DNA from 2 places in the Rhodopseudomonas sp. BAL398 genome. Region 2 is predicted to be linked to the other one. Evidence: predicted binding sites of a transcription regulator. Region 2 holds the regulator's gene; the other holds the start of a gene.
What was found. Region 2 encodes HrcA, which represses chaperone genes, less so after heat shock. Its sites were predicted from a motif close to GTTAGCACTCNCNNNNNGNGAGTGCTAAC; they were not measured.
Positions count from the first base shown of each region.

Region 1: the regulator HrcA is predicted to act here: its motif matches at 3,579-3,607, upstream of RBJ75_RS09165 (co-chaperone GroES).

Region 1 covers NZ_CP133111.1:1,894,275-1,900,880, reverse strand. The annotation lists gene RBJ75_RS09180 (hypothetical protein) at 1-233, opposite strand, end outside; gene RBJ75_RS09175 (class I SAM-dependent methyltransferase) at 677-1,297, shown strand; gene groL (chaperonin GroEL) at 1,430-3,070, opposite strand; gene RBJ75_RS09165 (co-chaperone GroES) at 3,220-3,537, opposite strand; gene RBJ75_RS09160 (usg protein) at 3,951-4,235, shown strand; gene RBJ75_RS09155 (cupin domain-containing protein) at 4,493-5,023, shown strand; gene RBJ75_RS09150 (amidase family protein) at 5,243-6,606, shown strand, end outside.
Region 2 covers NZ_CP133111.1:4,307,224-4,313,829, forward strand. The annotation lists gene RBJ75_RS20330 (penicillin-binding protein activator) at 1-403, shown strand, start outside; gene hemW (radical SAM family heme chaperone HemW) at 560-1,717, opposite strand; gene rdgB (RdgB/HAM1 family non-canonical purine NTP pyrophosphatase) at 1,812-2,438, opposite strand; gene rph (ribonuclease PH) at 2,488-3,207, opposite strand; gene hrcA (heat-inducible transcriptional repressor HrcA) at 3,362-4,450, shown strand; gene grpE (nucleotide exchange factor GrpE) at 4,547-5,152, shown strand; gene RBJ75_RS20360 (hypothetical protein) at 5,168-6,109, opposite strand; gene dnaK (molecular chaperone DnaK) at 6,518-6,606, shown strand, end outside.

The DNA of each region.
Region 1 (6,606 bases), 2.4 Mb from region 2:
GTCTTGGTGACGACGCGACGGCCCATCGGGCCGCGGCGCACCACCTTGCGCATGGTGCAGACCCGTCCGCGGCGGATCACGGTCTTGCGCACCACGCGGCGCGCCGCCGACACGTCGGTCATCGGCGCGGCAACCATTCCGGGCGCCGCGACCGGGGCAGCCGACGCCGGCGCCGCAAATGACGCCAGCCCGAGCAGCACCGCGGCTGCCATTCCAAAAGCAATGTTCTTCACGAGCGTTCTCCTTGCATTGGCTGTTTCGATGCGAAAGCCATGCGAGGACCTTGGGGCGTGGCGGATGAATTGAGACTGAAGGAACCATGGCGAAACTGCGATGCGGGAAGGCGATGTGGTGCTGTCGAGGATGAATCCAAATCGAATCCAGCATTGCCTCTGCGCGCACGGCGCGACGAAGGGGTAGGGGAGAGCCCGACGCAACAACGAAGCTAATTGCGCCGGCCGGCGCAACGCTATGCCGCCGCTGCGCTCACGCCGCGCTGCGCGGAAAGGGAGCGGACGGCCATCGTAAGGCGGATTGCGCTCCGCTAATCCGACTTACGGGCTGCGCTGTCTTGCAGAACGGGTTGAGCGGCGCGATACCCGCGCGAGGGGCTTGCGATGTGATGGGTTTCGCGAAAAGATCCACCCATCGCTGCGGGTAACCGGCCAGTTGATCAATGACAACGAATCCGAAAGACTTGGTAGCGCGAGGGTATGACGCGATTGCCGAAACCTATCTCGACCGCTTCTCATCATCCAACGTGCGAGACGCGTGGTTAAACGAACTTATTGCGGCCCTGCCACCAAAGTCAAAAGTCCTGGACTTGGGATGTGGCGCCGGGATTCCTGTCGCCGAACGATTGTGCCTCGCCGGTCACGCCGTAACTGGGGTGGACAGTTCTGCTCGGCAAATTGAGATCGCGCGGGAGCGAGTTCATCGCGCCGCTTTCCTGCAAAGCGATATGATGACGGTGGACTTGCCCGTCTCGTCATTTGATGGGGTTGCGGCGTTCTATTCGATCACGCACGTTGCGGCGACTGAGCAAGGGTTACTGCTGAGGCGAATTAGCGAATGGCTCAAACCGGCCGGGCTGTTTGTCGGCAGTTTTGGTACGGGGAGTGCGCATGACTGGGTTGGTAAATGGCTCGGTACGGAGATGTTCTTTAGTCACAACAGCGATGCGGTAACGTTCGATTTCGTGCGCCAGGCCGGTCTTCAGATGGTTCGGGCGGAGGTCGTTCAGCAAGACAATGAAGACGCCCGCTTCCTATGGATCGTTGCTCGCAAGGTGAGTTGACTGTGTCGCGCGCAGCGCTTCGTTGCGGCCATGGATGGTAACGACGACAGCCTCGTCTCCTCCAAACAAAAACCCCGGCGTTTCCGCCGGGGTTTTGCATTTGATAGTTCGCTTTCGCGAAGGTGGCCTGGATCAGAAATCCATGCCGCCCATGCCGCCGCCCGGAGGCATGCCGCCGCCGGCGTTGCCCTTCTTGGGCAGTTCGGCGATCATGGCTTCGGTGGTGATCAGCAGAGCCGCGACGGAAGCCGCGTTCTGGATCGCCGCACGGACGACCTTGGTCGGGTCGATGATGCCCTTCTTGACCATGTCGCCATATTCGCCGGTCTGGCTGTCGAACCCGTAATTATATTGGTCCTTCTCCAGCACCTTGCCGACGATGACGCTGCCGTCCTCGCCTGCGTTGATGGCGATCTGGCGAGCGGGCCAGGACAGCGCCTTGCGGACGATCTCGACGCCGGTCTTCTGGTCGTCGTTCTGGGTCTTGATCTTCTTCAGCTGCTCGGAAGCGCGCAGCAGAGCGACACCGCCGCCCGGGACGATGCCTTCCTCGACAGCGGCGCGGGTCGCATGCATCGCGTCGTCGACGCGGTCCTTGCGCTCCTTGACTTCGACTTCGGTGGCGCCGCCGACGCGGATGACGGCCACGCCGCCGGCCAGCTTGGCAAGACGCTCCTGCAGCTTCTCACGGTCGTAGTCCGAGGTGGTTTCCTCGATCTGCGCCTTGATCTGCGCCACGCGGGCTTCGATGTCGGCCTTCTTGCCGGCGCCGTTGACGATCGTGGTGTTCTCCTTGTCGATCATCACCTTCTTGGCCTTGCCGAGCATGGCGAGGGTGACGTTCTCCATCTTGATGCCGAGATCTTCCGAGATCGCCTGGCCGCCGGTCAGGATCGCGATGTCCTGCAGCATGGCCTTGCGGCGATCGCCGAAGCCCGGCGCCTTGACGGCGGCGACCTTCAGACCGCCACGCAGGCGGTTGACCACCAGGGTGGCAAGCGCCTCGCCTTCAACGTCTTCCGCAACGATCACCAGCGGCTTGCCGGTCTGCACCACGGCTTCCAACAGCGGCAGCAGCTCGTTCAGGTTGGAGAGCTTCTTCTCGTTGATCAGGATGTAGGCGTCGTCGAATTCAACGCGCATCTTGTCGGCGTTGGTGACGAAGTAGGGCGAGATGTAGCCGCGGTCGAACTGCATGCCTTCGACGACGTCGAGCTCGGTCTCAAGCGACTTGGCTTCCTCGACGGTGATGACACCCTCGTTGCCGACCTTCTTCATCGCGTCGGCGAGGAACTTGCCGATTTCGCTGTCGCCATTGGCCGAGATGGTGCCGACCTGGGCGATCTCCTCGTTCGAGGTGACCTTCTTGGAATTCTTGACGAGGTCGGCGACCACGGCTTCCACCGCCAGGTCGATGCCGCGCTTCAGATCCATCGGGTTCATACCGGCGGCAACCGACTTGGCGCCTTCACGGACGATCGCGGCGGCCAGAACGGTCGCGGTGGTGGTGCCGTCGCCGGCGAGGTCGGCGGACTTCGAGGCCACTTCGCGCACCATCTGGGCGCCCATGTTCTCGAACTTGTCCTCGAGCTCGATCTCCTTGGCGACGGTGACGCCGTCCTTGGTGATGCGGGGCGCGCCGAACGACTTGTCGAGCACGACGTTGCGGCCCTTGGGGCCGAGCGTCACCTTGACGGCGTTGGCGAGAATGTCGACGCCGCGCAGCATGCGATCGCGAGCGTCGACGCCGAATTTGACTTCTTTAGCTGACATATGTGTTTCCTTGGGTTCGACTTGGATGCCTCATCCTGAGGAGCGGACCTCTTGGTCCGCGTCTCGAAGGATGAGAGTTCAAAACATCTGCCCTCGTCCTTCGAGACGCCGGCTGCGCCGGCTCCTCAGGATGAGGGCGCGTGTGGCGCTTAGGCCGCCTTCTTCTTGGCGGGCGCGACGTCGGTGAGGACGCCCATGATGTCGCTTTCCTTCATGATCAGCAGCTCTTCACCGTCGAGCTTGACCTCGGTGCCGGACCATTTGCCGAACAGCACGCGGTCGCCGACCTTGAGATCGATCGGGATCAGCTTGCCGGCTTCGTCGCGGCCGCCCGGGCCAACAGCGGTGATTTCGCCCTGGGAGGGCTTTTCCTTGGCGCTGTCGGGGATGATGATACCGCCAGCGCTTTTGGCCTCGGCGTCGATGCGCTTGACTACAACGCGGTCGTGCAGCGGACGGAATTTCATGCAAGTCCTCCTAAGTTTCTGAAGATATTCGAGTTTTTGAAATTGGCAGTCGCGCCCGGCGAGTGCCAGGGCGATGGTCTGGAGATAAGCCAGAGTTGAGGTGGGAACAAGCCCTGATAGCAGAAAAATTAGCACTCAAATAGGGCGGCTGCCAGATTTCGCCGGCACTCTTAATGCCACCCGGCTGGTATTAGCACTGGCGCTAAGTCGCTGCTAACGCTGAATTATTCAACACATCGTTAAACTTTTAGGCTTGTGATGGGTTACTTGGCTGCGTCACATTTGGAACATCGCGGGTGGAGCGAGGTGGCTTCCGGTTCGCCCCGCCGCGATCGGGCAACGGCATCGGGCTCATTCGAACGGCAAGACCGGACACCACTTTTGCTGAATGCGCTCGACCCACGGAGGTTGGCATGGTCGGAAAGGGTGAAGTTTCTGAAGATTTCAGGAAACAGGTGCTCGGCTATGGGCTGACGACGGCGGAGATTCTGTACCGCCGCCCCGGTCGGCACTGGCTGCTGCAAAGCTATGTCTGGCAGAATTACGATCTGTTTCCCAAATTTCCGGCGCTGAAGGATTTTCTGGCGTTCTGGGAGAAGGAGCTGGAAGGGCCGCTGGTCTCCGTCACCGTGGCGCACAGCAAGCTGATCAAGCCGGCCGAGCTGCGCGCCATTGACGGCGTCTTCCGGCTGCATTGAGGGCGATCCCCGATCTGACGAATTGCCGTCGTCATCGCCAGCGGCTAACCTCACCAAGCGGCGCAGCATCCCGAGCAACGGGGGCGCGCCGCGAGGGGGAGAAACAGATGGCATCCGCAGGTTTTCGCGCGACCAAGGCAGCGACGGGCCCGGCCAGATCCGGTTCGGCGTCGGCCGCCAAGGCCAGGTCAAAGACCAAGTCCGAGTCCAAGGCCAATTCCAAGATCAATCCCAACACCAAGGCAGCCGTGAAATCGATGGCCAAGCTGGTCGGCAAGTCGGCGGTCCGCTCGAAGGCCATTCCCCAGGCCAAATCGGCCGCCAAGACTCCCGCGAAGCCTGCGGCCAAAACCGCCGCCAACTCCGAAGCCAAGCCCGCAGCCGCGCCAGCGCGTCTGAAGCAGCGCGTCGCGATCAGCCATCTGCGCGAGGATTCCTTCGTCGCCAATGGTCTGCGCGCCTATGCGCAATATCGCGACCTCGGCATCGCCCGCGCCAGCCATGGCATGGTCCAGGCCCATGTGATCCGGCTGGTCGGACCGTGCAACCCGGCCGAGGTTTCCAAGCTGCATTTCCACGATGTCGACTTCCAGATGGTCTATGTGCTGAGCGGCTGGGTGAAGGCCGATCTCGAAGGCCACGGCGAGATCCTGATGCGCGAAGGCAGCTGCTGGACCCAGCCGCCGCGGATCCGGCACAAGATCAATGATTACTCCGACGATTGCGAATTGCTGGAAGTAATCCTGCCGGCGGAGTTCGACACCGTGGAATTGACGGCGAACAAATAGGCGCGACGCCGGTTTCGAAGGCGAGTGCTGCTGTCCCATCCACCTCGACACCGTGGCCCAGCGCCCTTACCGTGCAGCGCCGGTAACGAGAGGTGTGATGTGAGCAAAAAGACTGTCGCGAAAAGAACTGTCGCCAAGAAGACTCAAGCCAAGAACGCTTCAGCCCTAAAGACTTCAGCCAAAAAGCTTTCGACCAAGAAGGCCTCAGCCAAAAACACCGTGAGCACGAAGAAGACCCGCGCCACGCCGGCGGCGAAGAAACGGGCAGCGCCGGTCGGCCGCGCCAGCACAGCCAAACGGGCCGCACCGCGTGCCGCCAAGCTGCGGCCGCCGAAGGGGCCGGTCTGGCAATGGTCGGCAGTGGACACCGCGGCGGCGATTCGCGCCGGCGTAATTTCCTCGGTCGAGGTCGTCTCGGCCCATATCGCGCGGATGCACGCGGTCAATCCGGCGCTCAATGCGGTCGTGGTCGATCTGTCGGAGCAGGCGCTCACGGCGGCCAAAGCCGCTGACCGCGCCAGGCCGGGGAAGGCCGGCTTCGGGCCGTTGCACGGCGTGCCGATCACCATCAAGGAGAACGTCGACTATGACGGCCGGCCCAACCCCAATGGCGTCGCCGCGCAGATGCAGATCATCGCGCCATCGGACGCCCCGGTGGTGCGCAATCTGAAAAAGGCCGGCGCCATCGTCCTCGGCCTGACCAACACGCCAGAATTTTCCTTCCGCGCCTTCACCGACAATCCGCTGCACGGGCTGACGCTCAATCCCTGGAGTGCCGACATCACCTGCGGCGGCTCCTCGGGCGGCGCCGGCTCCGCGGTGGCATCCGGCATCGGCACCATCGCGCATGGCAACGACATCGGCGGCTCACTGCGCTGGCCGGCGCATTGCAACGGCATCGCCACCATCAAGCCGACCCAGGGCCGCATCCCGGCCTATAACGAGAGTGCCGCGGCGGAGCGGCCGATGCTGTCGCATCTGATGTCCGGGCAGGGCCCACTGGCGCGCAGCGTCGGCGATGTCCGGCTCGGGCTCGAGGTGATGAGCCAGCGCGATCCGCGCGATCCGTGGTGGGTGCCGGCGCCGCTACAGGGGCCGAAGCCGAAGGGACCGATCAAGGTCGCGCTGGCGAAACTGCCGGCCGATATGGACGTCGATCCCTCGGTGCGCGCCGCGCTGCGGCAGGCCGCCGATCATCTGGAGCGCGGCGGCTATCGGGTCAGCGAGGTCGAGGTCCCGGACATCAACGGGGTGTGGCAGAACTGGTGCGACATCATCACCAATGAAGTCATGGTGATGCAGGAAGCCGGGATGCTGGCGGTGACCTCCGAGGATTTCCGCACCGCCTGGACCGGCATGAAGGCCAAGGCCAATGTGCTCGACATGGCGGGCTGGATGCGCGCCACCGCGGCGCGCAACGGCCATATCCGCGCCTGGCAAATGTTCTTCGAGGATTATCCGGTGGTGCTGGCGCCGACCACGGTGAAGCCGACGCCGGGCCCGCGCGAAGACGCCATCAGCGCCGAGCGCGTGCGCGAGATCTTCTGGAACGATCTGCGCTTCATCTCGGCGATCAACGTGCT
Region 2 (6,606 bases):
CAGCGGCGCTAATCTTAAGCGGGTGCAATTGCTCGGCACCGGCTTGTGGGACAATCCGCGGGTGCTGGCTGCGCCGGCCTTGCAGGGCGGCCTCTATGCGGCGCCGGATCCATCCGGTTTCCGCGCCTTTTCGGCGCGCTACCGCGCCAAATACGGTCAGGACCCGGTGCGCACCGCGACGCTGGCCTATGACGCGGTCGCGCTGGTCGCGGCCTTGGCCCGAACCCAGGGTACCAAGCGATTTGCGCCCGAAGTGCTGACCAATCCGTCGGGCTTTGCCGGCATCGACGGCCTGTTCCGGTTCCGTAACGACGGCACCAATGAGCGTGGCCTGGCGGTGATGCGCGTGGAGACTGGCGGCGCCCAGGCTGCGGCCGGTTCGCCGAAGAGTTTCGGGGCGTAATACCAACGCACTTTGCCGTTGACTCATCAATTTGGTCATGGCCGGGCTTGTCCCGGCCATCCACGTCTTTGATCCGGCATTGCTGTCAAGGCGTGGACGCCCGGCACAAGGCCGGGCACGACGAACGAGAGGCAACGACCGTTGATATAACGCTGCTCAGGCCGCCAGGTCAGCCACCACCGCGTCGAGCACCGGGAAGCCGGATTGCGTCACCCGCAGCCGGCCATTGCTGTCGACCACGATCGCGCCTTCGTCACGCAGCACCGCGATCCGGGCCGGATCGAGTGCGCGGCCGCTCAGCGCCTGATAGCGCCGCGGATCGATGCCCTCGGCCAGTCGCAGCCCCATCAGCAGGAATTCGTCGGCCCGCTCTTCGCTGTTGAGAACATCGTCGACGATGACGCCATGACCGCCGGCCTCGACCCGCATCAGCCAGGCTTCGGGCCGTTTCTCGGTGGCGATGGCGTGGCGCGCGCCATTGATATCGAGCCGGCCATGGGCGCCGGGGCCGATCCCGGCATATTCCTGGCCGCGCCAATAGACCAGATTGTGTTTGCAGGCCGCACCCGGCCGGGCGTGATTGGAGATCTCGTAGGATGGCAGCCCGAGTTCGGCGCAGACGTCCTGCGTCACGTCGTAAAGCACCCGCGCGGTGGCCTCGTCCGGGATCTTCAATTTGCCGGCCCGGTGCAGCGCGAAGAACGGCGTCTCGGCCTCGATGGTCAGCTGATACAGCGACAGATGTTCGGCCGCCTGCCCGATCGCCTGGCGCAATTCGGCTTCCCACATCGCCGGAGTCTGGTCGGGACGGGCATAGATCAGGTCGAATGAATAGCGATCGAATACGCTACGCGCGATCGCGACCGCGTCCATCGCCTCGCGCGCGCTGTGCAGGCGCCCGAGCGCTTTCAGCGAGGCGTCGTCGAGCGCCTGGACGCCGAGCGAGACCCGGTTGACGCCGGCGGCGCGATAGCCGCGAAACCTCGTCGCCTCGACGCTGGTCGGATTGGCTTCCAGCGAGATCTCAGCATCGGGCGCGATGCGCCAATGCTTGCCGATCGCGTCGAGAATCGCGCCGACGGTTTTCGGCTGCATCAGCGACGGCGTGCCGCCGCCGAGGAAGATCGAGGATACTTCGCGTCCCGGCGTGCGCGCAGCGGTGGTCTCGATCTCGCGGGCGAAGGCGCGGGCAAAGCGCTCCTCGTCGATCGGGGCATGGCGAACGTGGCTGTTGAAATCGCAATAGGGGCATTTCGACAGGCAGAACGGCCAGTGGATATAGACGCCGAAGGCGGTGTCGGGTGAATTTGTCATGGCCGGGCTTGTCCCGGCCATCCACGCCTTGGTCGCCGCCAAGGCGTGGATGCCCGGCACGAGGCCGGGCATGACGAATTGTAAAAGGCGCCGCTCACAGGCAGATCTCCGCCAGTTTGACGAAGGCGCGGGCGCGGTGCGACAGGCCGAGCCCAAGCGGCGGCAGGCCGTGCTTTTCGATGCTGGTCATCTCGCCGAAGGTGCGATCATGGCCGTCGGGCAGGAAGGTCGGATCATAACCGAAGCCGGCGGTGCCGCGCGGCGGCCAGACCAAGGTTCCTTCGACCCGTCCCTCGACTTCCTCGACATGGCCATCTGGCCAGGCGACGCACAGCGCCGAGACGAAATGCGCGCTGCGCTGCCCCGGCTTGGTGGCGCCGCGCTCCTGCAGCAGCCGTTCGATCCGCATCATCGCGGCGCCAAAATCCTTGGTCTCGCCGGCCCAGCGCGCCGAATAGATCCCCGGCGCGCCGTCGAGCGCATCCACCACCAGGCCGGAATCATCAGCGAAGGCAGGCAGTTGCGATGCCTTGGCGGCGGCCTGCGCCTTGATCGCCGCATTGCTGCGGAAACTGTCGCCGGTCTCGTCGGGCTCGGCGAGGCCGAGCTCGCCGGCCGAGATGGCCTCGATGCCGTAAGGCGCCAGCAATTCGCGCATCTCGGCGAGCTTGCCGGGATTATGGGTCGCGATCACGAGCTTGCCGCTGATTCGACGATACATGATCAGCCCAGGCTAGCAGGTTGCGGTGGAACGGCGCGACAAGGATGGCTCACGCCACCGCCATTTTCTGCAGATCGACCAGCCGGGCCACGCCCTTTTTCGCCAGCGCCATCAGCGCCAGGAACTCGTCCTGCGAAAACGGTACCTTTTCGGCGGTTCCCTGGACCTCGATGATACGGCCATCGCCGGTCATGACGAAATTGGCGTCGGTATCGGCCTCGGAATCCTCGGCATAATCCAGATCCAGTACTGGAGTACCGTTGTAGATGCCGCAGGAGATCGCCGCGACATTGTCGCGAATCACATTGCCGGTGCCCTTGAGCATGTTGCGGCTCTTCATCCAGGCGATGCAGTCGGCCAAAGCCACCCAGGCGCCGGTGATCGAGGCGGTGCGGGTGCCGCCGTCAGCCTGGATCACGTCGCAATCGACGGTGATCTGGCGCTCGCCGAGCGCTTCGAGATCCAGCGTCGCGCGCAGCGAGCGGCCGATCAGCCGCTGAATTTCCACGGTGCGGCCGTTCTGCTTGCCGGCGGCGGCCTCGCGACGGGTGCGTTCCAGCGTGGCGCGCGGCAGCATGCCGTATTCGGCGGTGACCCAGCCGCGGCCCTGCCCCTTCAGCCACGGCGGCAGCCGCTCTTCCAGGGTAGCGGTGACCAGCACATGGGTGTCGCCGAATTTCACCATGCAGGAGCCCTCGGCATATTTGACGACACCGCGTTCCAGCGATACGGCGCGCAATTCGTCTGGCGCACGGCGGCTTGGCCGCATGGGGAATCCTCCGAAAATACAGGAAAAGCTGATCTCGCGGTGCTTTTAGGGGGCCAGCGCCGCAGCGGCAAGGGCCGCGGCCGGCAATCGGCGTAATGCCTGCTTGTAACCGGACCCCGGCATCGACAAATTAGCAGCTTCACGGAGGTTCTCCTTGGCTCATCACGAACACATCGGCCTGATCGCCCCGAATGCCGGGCTGGCGCAGCTCAACGAGCGGTCGCGAGAGATCTTCCGGCAGATCGTCGAGAGCTATCTGGCCACCGGCGAGCCGGTTGGTTCGCGCAACATCTCGCGCCTGATCACGGTGCCGCTGTCGCCGGCCTCGGTGCGCAATGTGATGTCGGATCTCGAGCAGCTCGGCCTGATCTATGCGCCGCACACCTCCGCCGGCCGGCTGCCGACCGAGCTTGGCCTGCGATTCTTCGTCGACGCGCTGATGCAGGTCGGCGATCTGACCGAGCCGGAGCGGCAATCGATCCAGGCCCAGCTCAATTCGGTCGGCAAGGCGCAGTCGGTCGAGGCGGCGCTCGGCGAGGCGCTGACGCGCTTGTCCGGCCTGACCCGGGCGGCGGCGGTGGTGCTGACCGCGAAATCCAATTCACGGCTCAAACACATCGAATTCGTCCGGCTCGAGCCGGAGCGCGCGCTGGTGGTGCTGGTGGCCGAGGACGGTCAGGTCGAGAACCGGGTGCTGATGCTGCCGCCGGGCGTGCCGTCCTCGGCGCTGACCGAGGCTTCGAATTTCCTCAATGCGCGAATCCGCGGCCGCACCTTGGCGGAGGCTCGGCTCGAACTCGAGACCATGCTGACGCAGGACCGCGCCGAACTCGATCAACTGACCCAGAAGGTGATCGCCGCCGGCATCGCCAGCTGGTCCGGCGGCGACACCGACGACCGCCAGCTGATCGTGCGCGGCCACGCCAATCTGCTCGAGGATCTCCATGCGCTCGACGATCTCGAACGGGTGCGGCTGTTATTCGACGACCTCGAGACCAAGCGCGGCGTCATTGATCTGCTCGGCCGCGCCGAGCGCGCCGAGGGGGTGCGAATTTTCATCGGCTCGGAGAACAAGCTGTTCTCGCTGTCCGGCTCCTCCACCATCATCGCGCCCTATAGTGACGGCGCCGGGCATATCGTCGGCGTTCTGGGCGTGATCGGGCCGACCAGGCTCAATTACGCGCGGGTGATCCCGATGGTGGATTACGCCGCCCGGATCGTCAGCCAGATGCTCGGCGGCTGAGCCCGGACGCCCGCCGCGCTTGATTTTGGCAGCGCAAACACGATATCCCGGCAAGCCCACCCCATCGATCGAGATCAATTTTCAGAAGGTAGCGTGATGACCGATTCCAACGGACAGAAGGAAAACCTCGAGCAGGCGGCGCAGGCTGCCGAGCCGGTGGTCTCCAAGCCGTACATCATGCCGGACGATCCGGAAGAAGGGGCGAACGAAGCGCTGGTCCGCGAGGCCGCCGAAGCCCGTGACAAGATGTTGCGAACGCTGGCCGAGATGGAAAATCTGCGCAAGCGCACCGCGCGCGAGGTGGCCGACGCCCGGACCTACGGCATCGCTGCATTTGCGCGCGACGTCGTCGACATCGCCGACAATCTGCAGCGCGCGCTCGACGCGGTGCCGGCGGAAGCCAAGGCTTCGGCCGATCCGGGCCTGAAAGCCCTGATGGAGGGCGTCGAATTGACCGAGCGGTCGATGCTCAATGCGCTGGAAAAGAACGGCGTCAAGAAATTCAATCCGCAGGGCGAGAAGTTCGATCCGAACTTCCAGCAGGCGATGTATGAGGTCCCGGATTCCACGGTTCCGCCCGGCACCGTGGTGCAGGTCGTGCAGGCCGGTTTCACCCTCGGCGAGCGCGTGTTGCGTCCCGCTCTCGTGGCGGTGTCGAAAGGCGGGCCGAAGCCGGCACCGACGACCGATACCGAGGCCTGATTTCAGCAGCCTGGGTCAGCGCGGCTCTAGGCCGTCGCGCACCGCTCGAAACCGCGGGAACGCCTTCGACCACTGGTCCCGCGGCGAACTGGCGATAATCCGGATCGCGACGTTGCCGCCGCCGAATCGCAGCCATTGCACCACCCGAACCGGGGTGTTGTCCTTGCCGCTGACGGCGTCGATCCGGGTCTCGTAGCCGGGGGCACCGTCGATCCGCACCGGCTCGGACATCGTAATGCGGCCCTCGCGCAGGCCGGGGATGAGGCCCGCCGATTGCTGTGCGAACCGGCCGCGATCCTCCGATCTTTCCGGCGCCGAGCCGATCAGGCCCAGCACTATGAACGGCGCGGCCTCGACGCCGGTTTCGTCATCGCCGTCGGCCAGCAGCAGCGCCGCCCCGGGCGCCAATGTCCGCACCGTCTTGAACCCGCTCAACTCGCTGACCTTGAACGGCATCAGCGCCAGCTGCTCGGCGACAGGAACCTGCTGGCGCACCGCCACGGTGGCGAACATCCGCTTCACGGCGTCTTCCGAATAGGTCTTGGTCTCGGAATCGGCGATCTGCACCGCGACATAGCCGGAAAACGTTTTGCCGCCCGACACGATCAAGGAGTAGCGGCGGACTTTGTCGGGGCCGGCCTTGCCGTCCTCCGCGGAATAATAGCCCGGGCCGGCGGCGGTTGCGATGCTCTGCGGCTTGACCGCGCCGGCATCGGCAGGAGCCGCCTTGGAGGCCTCCTCCACTTCGGCGAAGGCCTTCGCAGGCAGCTCCGCCAGCAACACTTTGACGCCATTGTCCGGGCTCTCGAAGCCGACAAAGGTCGACGCCGGAACCAGCCCGTCCATCGGCGTCATCCCGACGCGGATGCCGCGCGGATAGGTCGGATCGGCGGCGAAGGCCGGGCTGACGGCGGCGGATAGCAGAACAAACGCGACGAGACGTGCAATGTGTTTCATGAATTTCTACTGAGTTTGCATTGCGGCCGTTCGATGGTCGCGATCTGCATGTCATTCGCGACAAATACGATTGCCGCAACTCCCATGGTTTCCTGACCGGGGTGCCAGATCAAGCTTTGAAAGCGCGGCCTGGCACGAATGTCGGCCTCCGGGCTGGTGTATTTTGGTGCGGCGCGGCAAGCTCGTCGCGGCCGATCGAACCGATCGGGCCGACCCAGCCGCCGATCGAGCCGGCTCAGCCCGCAATGATTTCGTGAACCAAGCGCGCCACGGTCCTTGCGGGCCTCACCCCCCCTCCTATATGAGGCAAGACCACCGCGACATCGCGAGAAATTTAATATTGGGGGTTTGGATTGGTGCGCCGTCAGGGCCCGGCCAACCTGCCGCAAAAAGAAGGATGTGAGGACCATGGGAAAGGTCATTGGGATCGATCTCGGCACTACCAATTCCTGCGTCGCCGTCATGGACGGCAAGAACTCGAAAGTCATCGAGAACGC